3 regions of the Streptomyces sp. NPDC001816 genome follow, and region 1 is predicted to be linked to each of the others. Evidence: riboswitches for the same ligand, from Rfam matches in the RefSeq annotation. Region 1 holds a riboswitch; each other region holds the start of a gene.
What was found. A riboswitch is a leader RNA that binds a small molecule or an ion and turns the genes downstream of it on or off. The one in region 1 is predicted to bind cobalamin.
Positions count from the first base shown of each region.

Region 2: it holds a riboswitch for cobalamin, as region 1 does, so the genes downstream of both, ACFYZZ_RS28095 (ribonucleoside-diphosphate reductase subunit alpha) here and ACFYZZ_RS35685 (cobalamin biosynthesis protein) in region 1, are expected to answer to the same signal.
Region 3: it holds a riboswitch for cobalamin, as region 1 does, so the genes downstream of both, ACFYZZ_RS10730 (SpoIIE family protein phosphatase) here and ACFYZZ_RS35685 (cobalamin biosynthesis protein) in region 1, are expected to answer to the same signal.

Region 1 is NZ_JBIATY010000013.1:63,858-67,126, forward strand. Features, by position in the region: gene ACFYZZ_RS35675 (anion permease) at 1-1,142, shown strand, start outside; gene ACFYZZ_RS35680 (hypothetical protein) at 1,171-1,398, shown strand; cobalamin riboswitch at 1,677-1,819, shown strand; gene ACFYZZ_RS35685 (cobalamin biosynthesis protein) at 1,919-2,863, shown strand; gene ACFYZZ_RS35690 (cobyric acid synthase) at 2,860-3,269, shown strand, end outside.
Region 2 is NZ_JBIATY010000008.1:187,564-190,832, forward strand. Features, by position in the region: gene ACFYZZ_RS28095 (ribonucleoside-diphosphate reductase subunit alpha) at 1-2,069, opposite strand, end outside; cobalamin riboswitch at 2,193-2,337, opposite strand; gene mctP (monocarboxylate uptake permease MctP) at 2,439-3,269, opposite strand, start outside.
Region 3 is NZ_JBIATY010000002.1:1,020,474-1,023,742, reverse strand. Features, by position in the region: gene ACFYZZ_RS10745 (IS110 family transposase) at 1-383, shown strand, start outside; partial or broken gene ACFYZZ_RS10740 (IS5 family transposase) at 405-812, shown strand; gene ACFYZZ_RS10735 (GNAT family N-acetyltransferase) at 822-1,349, opposite strand; cobalamin riboswitch at 1,586-1,719, shown strand; gene ACFYZZ_RS10730 (SpoIIE family protein phosphatase) at 2,028-2,288, shown strand; gene ACFYZZ_RS10725 (gas vesicle protein K) at 3,164-3,269, opposite strand, start outside.

The DNA of each region.
Region 1 (3,269 bases):
CGACCGGTGCGCTCAAGCCCAAGGTCGCGGTGGCCATGTCCGCCGCCCTCAACCTTGTAGGCGCTTTCCTCTCCGTGGAGGTCGCCAACACGATCTCCAAGGGCCTTGTCGATGAGAACGGCATCCGTCCCGAGGTCATATTCGCCGCCCTGGTCGGCGCGATCCTCTGGAACCTGCTGACCTGGCTGGTGGGACTGCCGTCCAGCTCCTCGCACGCCCTGATGGGCGGCCTGATCGGCGCCACCGTCGCCTCCGCTGGCTTCGGGGCCGTCCACAGTGACGTGCTCGTCACCAAGGTGCTGCTCCCGGCGGTCGCCGCGCCGATCGTCGCGGGTCTCGCCGCGATGCTGGCCACCCGCTTCTCCTACGGCATCGGCAAGAACGCCGACGGCGAGGCCACCCGCAAGGGCTACCGCGCCGGTCAGATCGCCTCCGCCGGTCTGGTCTCCCTCGCCCACGGCACCAACGACGCGCAGAAGACGATGGGCATCATCACCCTCGCCCTCGTCGCGGGCGGCGCCATCGCCCCCGACTCCAACCCTCCCACCTGGGTGATCCTCTCCGCGGGTCTGGCGATCGCGCTCGGCACCTACATCGGCGGCTGGCGGATCATCCGCACCATGGGCAAGGGCCTGACCGACCTCGAGCCGCGACAGGGCTTCGCCGCCCAGACCAGCGCGGCCACGGCCATCCTGGCCTCCTCGCACCTCGGCTTCTCCCTCTCCACCACCCACGTCGTCTCCGGCTCGGTGATGGGTGCGGGTCTGGGCCGCAAGGGCGGTGTGGTCCGCTGGTCCACCGCGACCCGCATGTTCATCGCCTGGGCGCTGACCCTGCCGGCCGCCGCGCTGGTCGGCGCGGGCGCCGAGTCCGTCATGGACCTGGGTGACTGGGGCACCGCCGCCGTCGCCGTCTTCCTGGTCGGCGCCAGCGCCGCCATCTGGAAGATCTCCCGCCGCGAGGTCGTCGACCACACCAACGTCGTCGACGACACGGTGGAGCCGGCCGGCGTGGTGACCACCGCCATCGCCGCGGTGACCCCGCCGCCCGCGGGCATCGTCGCCGAGGACCTGTCGGTCACGATCCCGGCCCAGGCCACCACCGAACCGGCTCCGGCGACTCCGCCGGCCGCCGCAGTCTGACCGCCCGGAAACTGAAGGAAGCATCCCCATGAAGATCGACTGGGCGGCTCTCGGCTCCGTCTTCGGCGTCAGCCTCGCGTTCACGGTGGGCCTGGTGGCGCTGTTCACCCTCGGCGTCAACGGCCTCTCGCGCCGCGAGAAGGCCACGGCGCAGGGTGGGTCCGCGGCGCTGGCCGTGACCGGTGCGTACGTGTGCTTCGCGGCTTGTGCGGCCGCGGTGGCGTACGGGATCTATCTGATCGTGGCGAAGCCCTGACGCCGAATTCTCCATCGTCCGCCCTGTCGGCACCGATTCAGTCGGAGCGACAGGGCGGACGTGTGTCCGCCGCGGCCCCGCGACCGTTGCATCCCGTATAAGACGTACGCGACGTACGCGCTCTTGCAGGCGATCACGGTCCGTGAGCGCGAGCGGGATCCCCGAATGCCGTCCGAGGGAGCGGAATTCACCGCAACCCGGTCGCTCGGCGCTGCCCGGCGGGCCGGCGATGTGGGCCTCAGCACAGTCCGGCTTCCCAGGTCAAAGGCAAGTTGACGGCCCTTCCGGGCGCGTGGTGGACTGCCCGGGCCATGTACGGCGGCAGGAGAGGAAGCCGGTGCGAATCCGGCGCGGTCCCGCCACTGTCACCGGGGAAGAAATCCCCGGGAGCCAGGAACTCTCACCGCCGGTCTCGTCGAACCAGGGCGTGGACACCCTGAGTGAGGACATATCGCCATGCGCGGCTGCCGATTGAGGTTCAGTAACCAGGCCCTGCCTGCCCCGACGGCCGGCTGAGCCGATGGGTGCCGATCGCTTCTACGCGTACGGCGCCGCCGCCGGCCTCGTCGGCGACCTGGTCCTCGGCGATCCGCGCCGCGGGCATCCGGTCGCCGCGTTCGGGCGGGCTGCCGCCGCCGTGGAGCGCGCGCTGTGGCACGACCACCGCGGCTGGGGTGCGCTGCACACCGTCGTGTGCGCCGGAGGCGCCGTCGCGCTGGGGGCCGTGGCCGAGCGGGCCGTGCGCCGCTCCCCCGTCGCTTCCGTCGCGCTGACCGCCGCCGCCACCTGGGCCGTGGTCGGCGGTACTTCGCTCGCCCGGGAGGCACGGACCGTCGGGCGCGCGCTGGAGGCCGGGGACGTCGAGGCGGCCCGGGCGCGGCTGCCGCATCTGTGCGGGCGGGATCCGCAGGCCCTCGACGCCGACGGGATCGCCCGAGCGGTCGTGGAGTCCGTCGCCGAGAACACCTCCGACGCCGTGGTGGGTGCGCTGGTGTGGGGTGCGGTGGGCGGGGTGCCGGGGCTGCTCGGGTTCCGGGCCGTCAACACCCTGGACGCGATGGTGGGGCACAAGTCGGCCCGCTTCCGGCGCTACGGCTGGGCCTCCGCCCGGCTCGACGACGTCGTCGGGTGGCCGGGGGCGCGGCTGACCGCCGTGCTCGCCGCCGCGGCCGGACCGGACCCCCGCGGCGCGTTGCGTGCCTGGCGGGCGGACGCCCGCAAGCACCCGAGTCCCAACGCCGGGCCCGTCGAGGCCTCGTTCGCGGGTGCCCTCGGCGTGCGGCTGGGCGGGACGCTCTCCTACGGCGGGCGCGTCGAACACCGGCCCGTACTGGGCGGGGACACCGGGCGGGCGGTCCGGGTCACCGACATCGACCGGGCCGTACGGCTCTCCCGCCGGGTCGGCCTGCTCGCGCTCGGCGTCACGGTCGCCGCGCGCCGACTCGTGAAGGGACGTGGCAAGTGAACGGTGGTCTGCTCGTCGCCGGCACCACCTCCGACGCCGGCAAGAGCGTCGTGACGGCCGGGATCTGCCGGTGGCTGGTGCGCCAGGGCGTCAAGGTCGCGCCCTTCAAGGCGCAGAACATGTCCCTCAACTCGTTCGTGACCCGGGAGGGTGCAGAGATCGGGCGGGCTCAGGCCATGCAGGCCCAGGCCTGCCGTGTCGAGCCGACCGCGCTGATGAACCCCGTGCTGCTCAAGCCCGGTGGCGAGCAGAGCAGTCAGGTGGTGCTGCTCGGCAAGCCGGTGGGCGAGCTGAGCGCGCGCGGGTACCACGGGGGGCGCCAACAGCGGCTGCTCGGCACGGTGCTGGACTGTCTTGCCGAGTTGCGGGGCACGTATGACGCGGTGATCTGTGAGGGGGCCGGTTC
Region 2 (3,269 bases), on a different contig from region 1:
TACAGCGCCCGCACGTCGGCCGGGATCCACGCGAAGCCCTGCACCGAGCCGTTGGAGTCGCGCAGCGCCTCACGGGTGCGCGCGTCCCAGACGCCCAGCTCCTTGAGGTCCTGCACCAGGTAGGAGTTGACCTGCAGGAACTCGCCGGACAGCGTCTCGCGCTTGAACAGGTTGGAGACCTGCGGCTCGATGCACTCGTACACGCCCGCGATGGACGCGATGGTGGCGGTCGGGGCGATCGCCAGCAGCAGCGAGTTGCGCATGCCGACCGCGGCGATCCGCTCGCGCAGGGCCGCCCAGCGCTCGGGCCAGGTCAGGCGAACGCTCGGGAAATGGTCGGGGTGCAGGACACCGCGGGCGGTGCGGGTCTTCTCCCAGGCCGGCAGCGCGCCGCCCCGCTCGGCCAGGTCGGCGGAGGCCTCGTACGCGGCGAGCATGATCCGCTCGGCGATCCGTGTCGACAGGGCCTTGGCCTCGGCGGAGTCGAAGGGCAGGCGCAGCTTGAAGAAGACGTCCTGCAGACCCATCGCACCCAGGCCCACCGGACGCCACCTGGCGTTGGAGCGGCCCGCCTGCTCGGTCGGGTAGAAGTTGATGTCGACCACGCGGTCGAGGAAGGTGACGGCCGTGCGGACGGTCTCGTCGAGGCGCTCCCAGTCGATGTCCCCGCCCTGCACGAAGGCACCGAGGTTGACCGAACCCAGGTTGCAGACCGCCGTCTCGCCGTCGTCGGTGACCTCCAGGATCTCCGTGCAGAGGTTCGAGGAGTGGACGACGTGGCCCGCCTCGGCCGTCTGGTTGGCGGTGCGGTTGGCGGCGTCCTTGAAGGTCATCCAGCCGTTGCCGGTCTGCGCGAGGGTGCGCATCATGCGGCCGTACAGGTCACGGGCCGGGATGGTCTTCTTCGCGAGCCCGTTCGCCTCCGCCTTGCGGTACGCGGCGTCGAACTCCTCGCCCCACAGGTCGACCAGCTCCGGCACGTCCGCCGGGGAGAACAGCGACCACTGCTCGTCGGCGTTGACCCGGCGCATGAACTCGTCCGGGATCCAGTGCGCGAGGTTGAGGTTGTGCGTACGGCGGGCGTCCTCACCGGTGTTGTCGCGCAGCTCCAGGAACTCCTCGATGTCGGAGTGCCAGGTCTCCAGGTACACCGCGGCCGCGCCCTTGCGCCTTCCGCCCTGGTTCACGGCGGCCACCGAGGCGTCCAGGGTCTTCAGGAACGGGACGATGCCGTTGGAGTGCCCGTTGGTGCCGCGGATCAGCGAACCGCGGCTGCGGATGCGGGAGTACGAAAGACCGATGCCGCCGGCGTGCTTGGAGAGCCGGGCGACCTGGTGGTAGCGGTCGTAGATGGAGTCCAGCTCGTCCAGCGGGGAGTCGAGGAGGTAGCAGGACGACATCTGGGGGTGCCGCGTGCCGGAGTTGAAGAGCGTGGGGGAGGAGGGCAGGTAGTCGAGGCGGCTCATGAGCCCGTAGAGCGCGGCGACTTCGTCGACGGAGCGGGTCGTGTCGTCCTCGGCGAGACCCGCGGCGACGCGCAGCATGAAGTGCTGGGGCGTCTCGATCACCTGGCGGGTGAGGGGGTGGCGCAGCAGGTAGCGGCTGTGCAGGGTGCGCAGGCCGAAGTAGCCGAAGCGGTCGTCGCCGTCCGCGTCGATCAGCGTGTCCAGACGCTCGGCGTGCAGCCGTACGAACTCCGCCGTGCGGTCGGCGACCAGGCCCTCGCGGTGGCCCACGGCGACGGACTCGGTGAAGGACGTCACGCCCTGCGAGGCGGCCTCGGCGCGGATCGAGATGGTCAGCAGCCGGGCGGCCAGCCGGGAGTAGGCGGGGTCGTCGGAGATGAGGCCGGCGGCCGCCTCCGTGGCCAGCTCGCGCAACTCCGCCTCGTCGGCCCGGGCGGACCGGCCCCGCAGCGCGGCCGCGGCGACCCGGCCGGGGTCGGCGTCGGGGAGGTCGGCGGTCAGCTCGGTCAGGGTCCGCAGCAGCGCGGCACCGGGACCGTCGGTCTCCACCGGAGCTGCGGTCGCCTGGACGGCTGAAGCCGGGTCGGCTGGCGCGATGGTCACGTGGGGCTCTCCCTCGCTCGGCACAGGGCCTGGCGGAGGGCAGGGGCAGCACGAGCGCGCACGGCGTCGCGTCCACCGGCCCACTCCACGAGGCCCGGACGTCTGAAGGCACCCGGACCGGACGGCCGGGCGCGCGCTGACGGCAGGTCCTCGGACTGAACAGGCGTGCGGAAGCACGCAAGTACACCGTTGCGGGACAGTTCCGGATTCGCACCGGATTCCCCTGCGGCGACAGCGAGGATGAGCATACATCTAGTGCCGGGTTGTGGTGTCACCCCCAGATGTTGTGTCTGTTGCGTGTCGTGACGGCTTCAGAGGGTCAACAGCGGGCCGCCGTGGTGCTTGTTGTCGGCGGCCCGCTGCGGGTGCCTAGGGGGTTGCATTCGGCGTCAGTTCCGCCTGGACCCCCGCGTCGCCCGCGTCCGCCGTGTAGTCCTCGGGGCGGGTCTCGTCGATGCCCTCGGGGGCCTTCAGGGCCTTCAGCGCGAAGGTCAGGACCACCGTGACGGCGACGTTCAGCACGAAGGCCGTGAGGCCGATGTAGCCGATCTCACCGATGCCCGGGATCTCCTTGGAGTTGCCGCCGAAGTGCTTCTGCGTCGGCGAGGCCACCCCGTACGCGGCGAACGTGCCGTAGACCATGCCGACCGCCCAGCCGGCCAGCAGCGCCCAGCGGTGGCACCAGCGGGTGAACAGGCCGCCGACCAGGGCCGGGAAGGTCTGCAGGATCCAGATGCCGCCCAGCAGCTGGAAGTTGATGGCGACCGTCTTGTCCATGGTGAGCACGAAGACCAGGGCGCCGACCTTGACCAGCAGCGACACGAGCTTGGAGACCTGGGCCTCCTGCTTCGGCGTGGCGTCCGGCCTGATGAAGTCCTTGTAGATGTTGCGGGTGAAGAGGTTCGCCGCCGCGATGGACATGATGGCCGCGGGCACGAGGGCGCCGATGCCGATCGCCGCGAACGCCACGCCCGCGAACCAGTCCGGGAACATGTCCTCGAACAGCTGCGGAATCGCCAACTGCCCGTTGGTGACGTTCACCCCGGCCGCGATCGCCATGAAGCCGAGCAGCGCGAGCAGGCCCAGCATCAGCGAGTACAGCGGCAGGATCGTGGTGTTGCGCCGGATCACCTCACGGCTCCTGGACGAGAGCGTCGCGGTGATCGAGTGCGGGTACATGAACAGCGCGAGCGCCGAACC
Region 3 (3,269 bases), on a different contig from region 1:
TCACCGGCGCCCGTGTGCTCGCTGAGATCGGAGACGACCGATCCCGCTTTGCCGATGCCAGGGCCCTCAAGTCCTACGCCGGAGCAGCACCAGTGACCCGGGCATCCGGCAAGAGCGTCTCCGTCAGGGCCCGCCGGATCAAGAACCAGCGTCTCGCTGCTGCCGGCTACGTCTGGTCGTTCGCGTCCCTGACGGCCTCAGTCGGCGCCAGGGCTCACTACGACCGCAGACGCACCACCGGCGACCGGCACATCTCAGCCCTGCGAAATCTCTTCAACCGCATGATCGGGTGCTTGCACCACTGCCTCGACAAACAAGTCCACTACGACGAAACCATCGCCTTCCCCTCCCGCCCCGAGCCCATCCTCACTGCCGCAGCTTGACCGCTTAACCCCATCGGATGTCTGATCGTCGACCGGCACGGAACCCCGCTCGCCGTCACGCTCACCGGCGGCAACCGGCACGACGTCACCCAGCTTCTGCCCCTGCTGAACGCGGTTCCCCCGATCCGGGGCCTGCGGGGACGCCCTCGGCGCAAGCCCCGGCGACTGTACGCCGACCGGGGCTATGACTTCGACAAGTACCGCCGCCTGCTGTGGAAACGCGGCATCAAACCCGTGATCGCCCGACGCGATGCCGCCCACGGCTCCGGACTGGGCAAGGTCCGCTGGGTAGTCCAGCGCGCCTTCGCCTGGCTTCACCAGTTCAAACGACTCCGCATCCGCTACGAAAGACGTGCTGACCTCCATCACGGCCTGCTCGAACTGGCCTGCAGCCTCATATGCCTCCGCCGCCTGCAGACCTCGTTGTGAAACGATCAGTCAGTCGCCCAGGACCCGCTCCCACAGCAGCCCATCCCGCCAGCTCCCGTCGAGAAAGATCGAGGAGTGTGCGACGCCGTACGGGCTGAACCCGTTGCGGCGCAGCACCCGTTGCGACGGCAGATTCTCCAGATTGGTGGACGCCTCAGCGCGGTGCAACCCGAGTTCGTCCGTCATCACCTGGAGTACAAGCCCGACGGCGCGCCCGGCGTGCCCTTGATTTTGGGCGACGCTGGCGATCCAGTAACCAACGGAACCGCGGCGAAGGTGGGGCTGCGGCAGAATGCCTCCGACGGTGACCTGCCCGATCACCCGGTCGTCGGCGAGTACCACACCCGGCCAGGCCGCGCCGGCCCGGTATCCGGCCAGCAGCCTGTCGATCCGCTCCGCCTGGCCCTCCGGGGTGAAGAAGTCGGCCGGCTGGGCCGGTTCCCACGGCCGGAAAGCCTCGAAGTCCCGCACTCTATGCGCGGCGATCGGGGCGGCATCGGCGGGCTCTATCAGGCGGATCCTGGTGCTGCTGCACATGGGCTGATCCTCGTCGCGGTGCGTCGGATGAGACCGGCCAGCCTATGCGAGCCGCCAGAGCCGACACTGCGTCATCAGGTGCTGGGTCCTCCACTGCCCAGTGGAGATCGCATGTTCGCAGCGCACAACCGTCTGGCCAAGCACTTCATTCTGAAATGATCAGTAAGACGAACGGTTCCTGCCGTCACCACGCACGGTGGCACGAGGCGGTGCAAGACCGCCGACGGTGGTCCCGCGCACCTCGCCGGGCCAGCGGTACAGTCGAGTCGAGCAGTCGCAGGGAAATCCGGTGAGAATCCGGAACTGTCCCACAACGGTGTACCTCCCTGGCCGGAGAATCCGAGGACCTGCCTGCCCGAACGAACCCGGCGCCTGGCCGGGTCCTTCGGCAGGGCACCGGGACAGCGCGCGCACGGACCTGATGCCCAACTCGGAAAGTGTTGGGCATCTTTGCTGTCGGACCCCCTATCTCCACGCCGAAGGGTTGGAGCCGCGACCGCGGACTCCTCAGCCAGGGGCGCAGCGGGCCCGCGAGCGGGAGACCGACTCGCGGACGGGCCGCGACCAGGCAGGGCGCGGCTCTACATGTGACGTCGTCCTGCTCAACCTCAGAGCGCCGAGGGCACCGGGAGGAGGAGGCAGAGTCCTCTGGAGACGGGCGCGGGGCTGCTGATCGGCATGGATGCCGAGCACCGGCGCCCGACCGCCATCGACGAGCTGCCCGCCCATTCCACCGTGTTGCTGTTCGCCAACGGACTGATCGAGCGCCGCGGCGAATCCCTCGACCACGGGCTGACCCGGCTGCGCCAGCACGCCGCCGCCCTCGCCCGCGAGCCCCTGGACGTCTTCTGCGACGAACTGCTGAGGGGGCTCGGCGCCGACAGCACCGACGACATCGCGTTGCTCGCCCTGCGCTCCACCCCACCGGCCGGCACCTGATCCGGTCGGCGCCCGCGGCCAGGTGCCGCAACCGACGTCAGGACTCTGCCCGTCCGGCGTACAACCTCTTGCCCGCCGACACTCGTTGATCTCGGCATGGCAGCACAACGACCCGACGCAGGTGCCTACTACACGCAGTGGCGGGAGCAGTTGCGGCGGGTCCTGGCATGCAGCGAGCCGGCGTTCATCAATCGCCTGGGCGTTGCCTGCGACGAGGGCGGCATGAACGAGCATCACCCGCGGTTGACGACTCGCCCGGTCCCGCCCGGATGTGATCTGTCGCCAGCTCATCCGCGACTGCCGAAGCACGGAGGCTGCCCGAACCGCTTGACACAGACAGGTGCCGGTTGAAGCAGCTCGACCGGCAGATCAGCGATGCCTTCCGCACCCAGCCGCGCCGCCGTCATCGCCCTCGCACGCCGCCGCGCCGCCGTTCTGTGGGCTCTTCTTCGCGACAACCGCCCCTTCACCACCGCGCCGCCACCAGCACGCGTAGCCACAGCAGCCTGACTCGGCCAAGACGACCAGATGGGCCACCTACCTGGCGTCAGTGATCAAGACCGTGCTTGTGCAGTGCCGCACACCGAAGATCATCAGTGCTGCTGCGAGGACGGTCGTACCCGACGCGGCTGCGTGCCACGGCCGTGGGTTCGCATTGGCCGTTCTGAGTGGGACGGCGTCACGGGCCATGTCGGAGTCCTTGTGTGGCAGGGCCATGCGTCCACCGAACGCTCGGAGCGGCGCAACCTCTCCCAGCGTGGCACGACCGTGCTCCACCGGCATCCTGAGCTGTGACGTCAGAGCCCATCCAACAGGCCGAGCCTCGGGCCGTCTCAGGGCCGTACGAGGGTGCACAACGGCGACCGACGCAGCCTTCACGGGGGAAGCAGCGTCCCCAGTGGTCCCAGGTCGATGTTGAGGTCGGCGAGCGTGAGGCCGTAGTGGTCGCAGAGTTCGGACATCCGGTCGTGGAGCAGCATC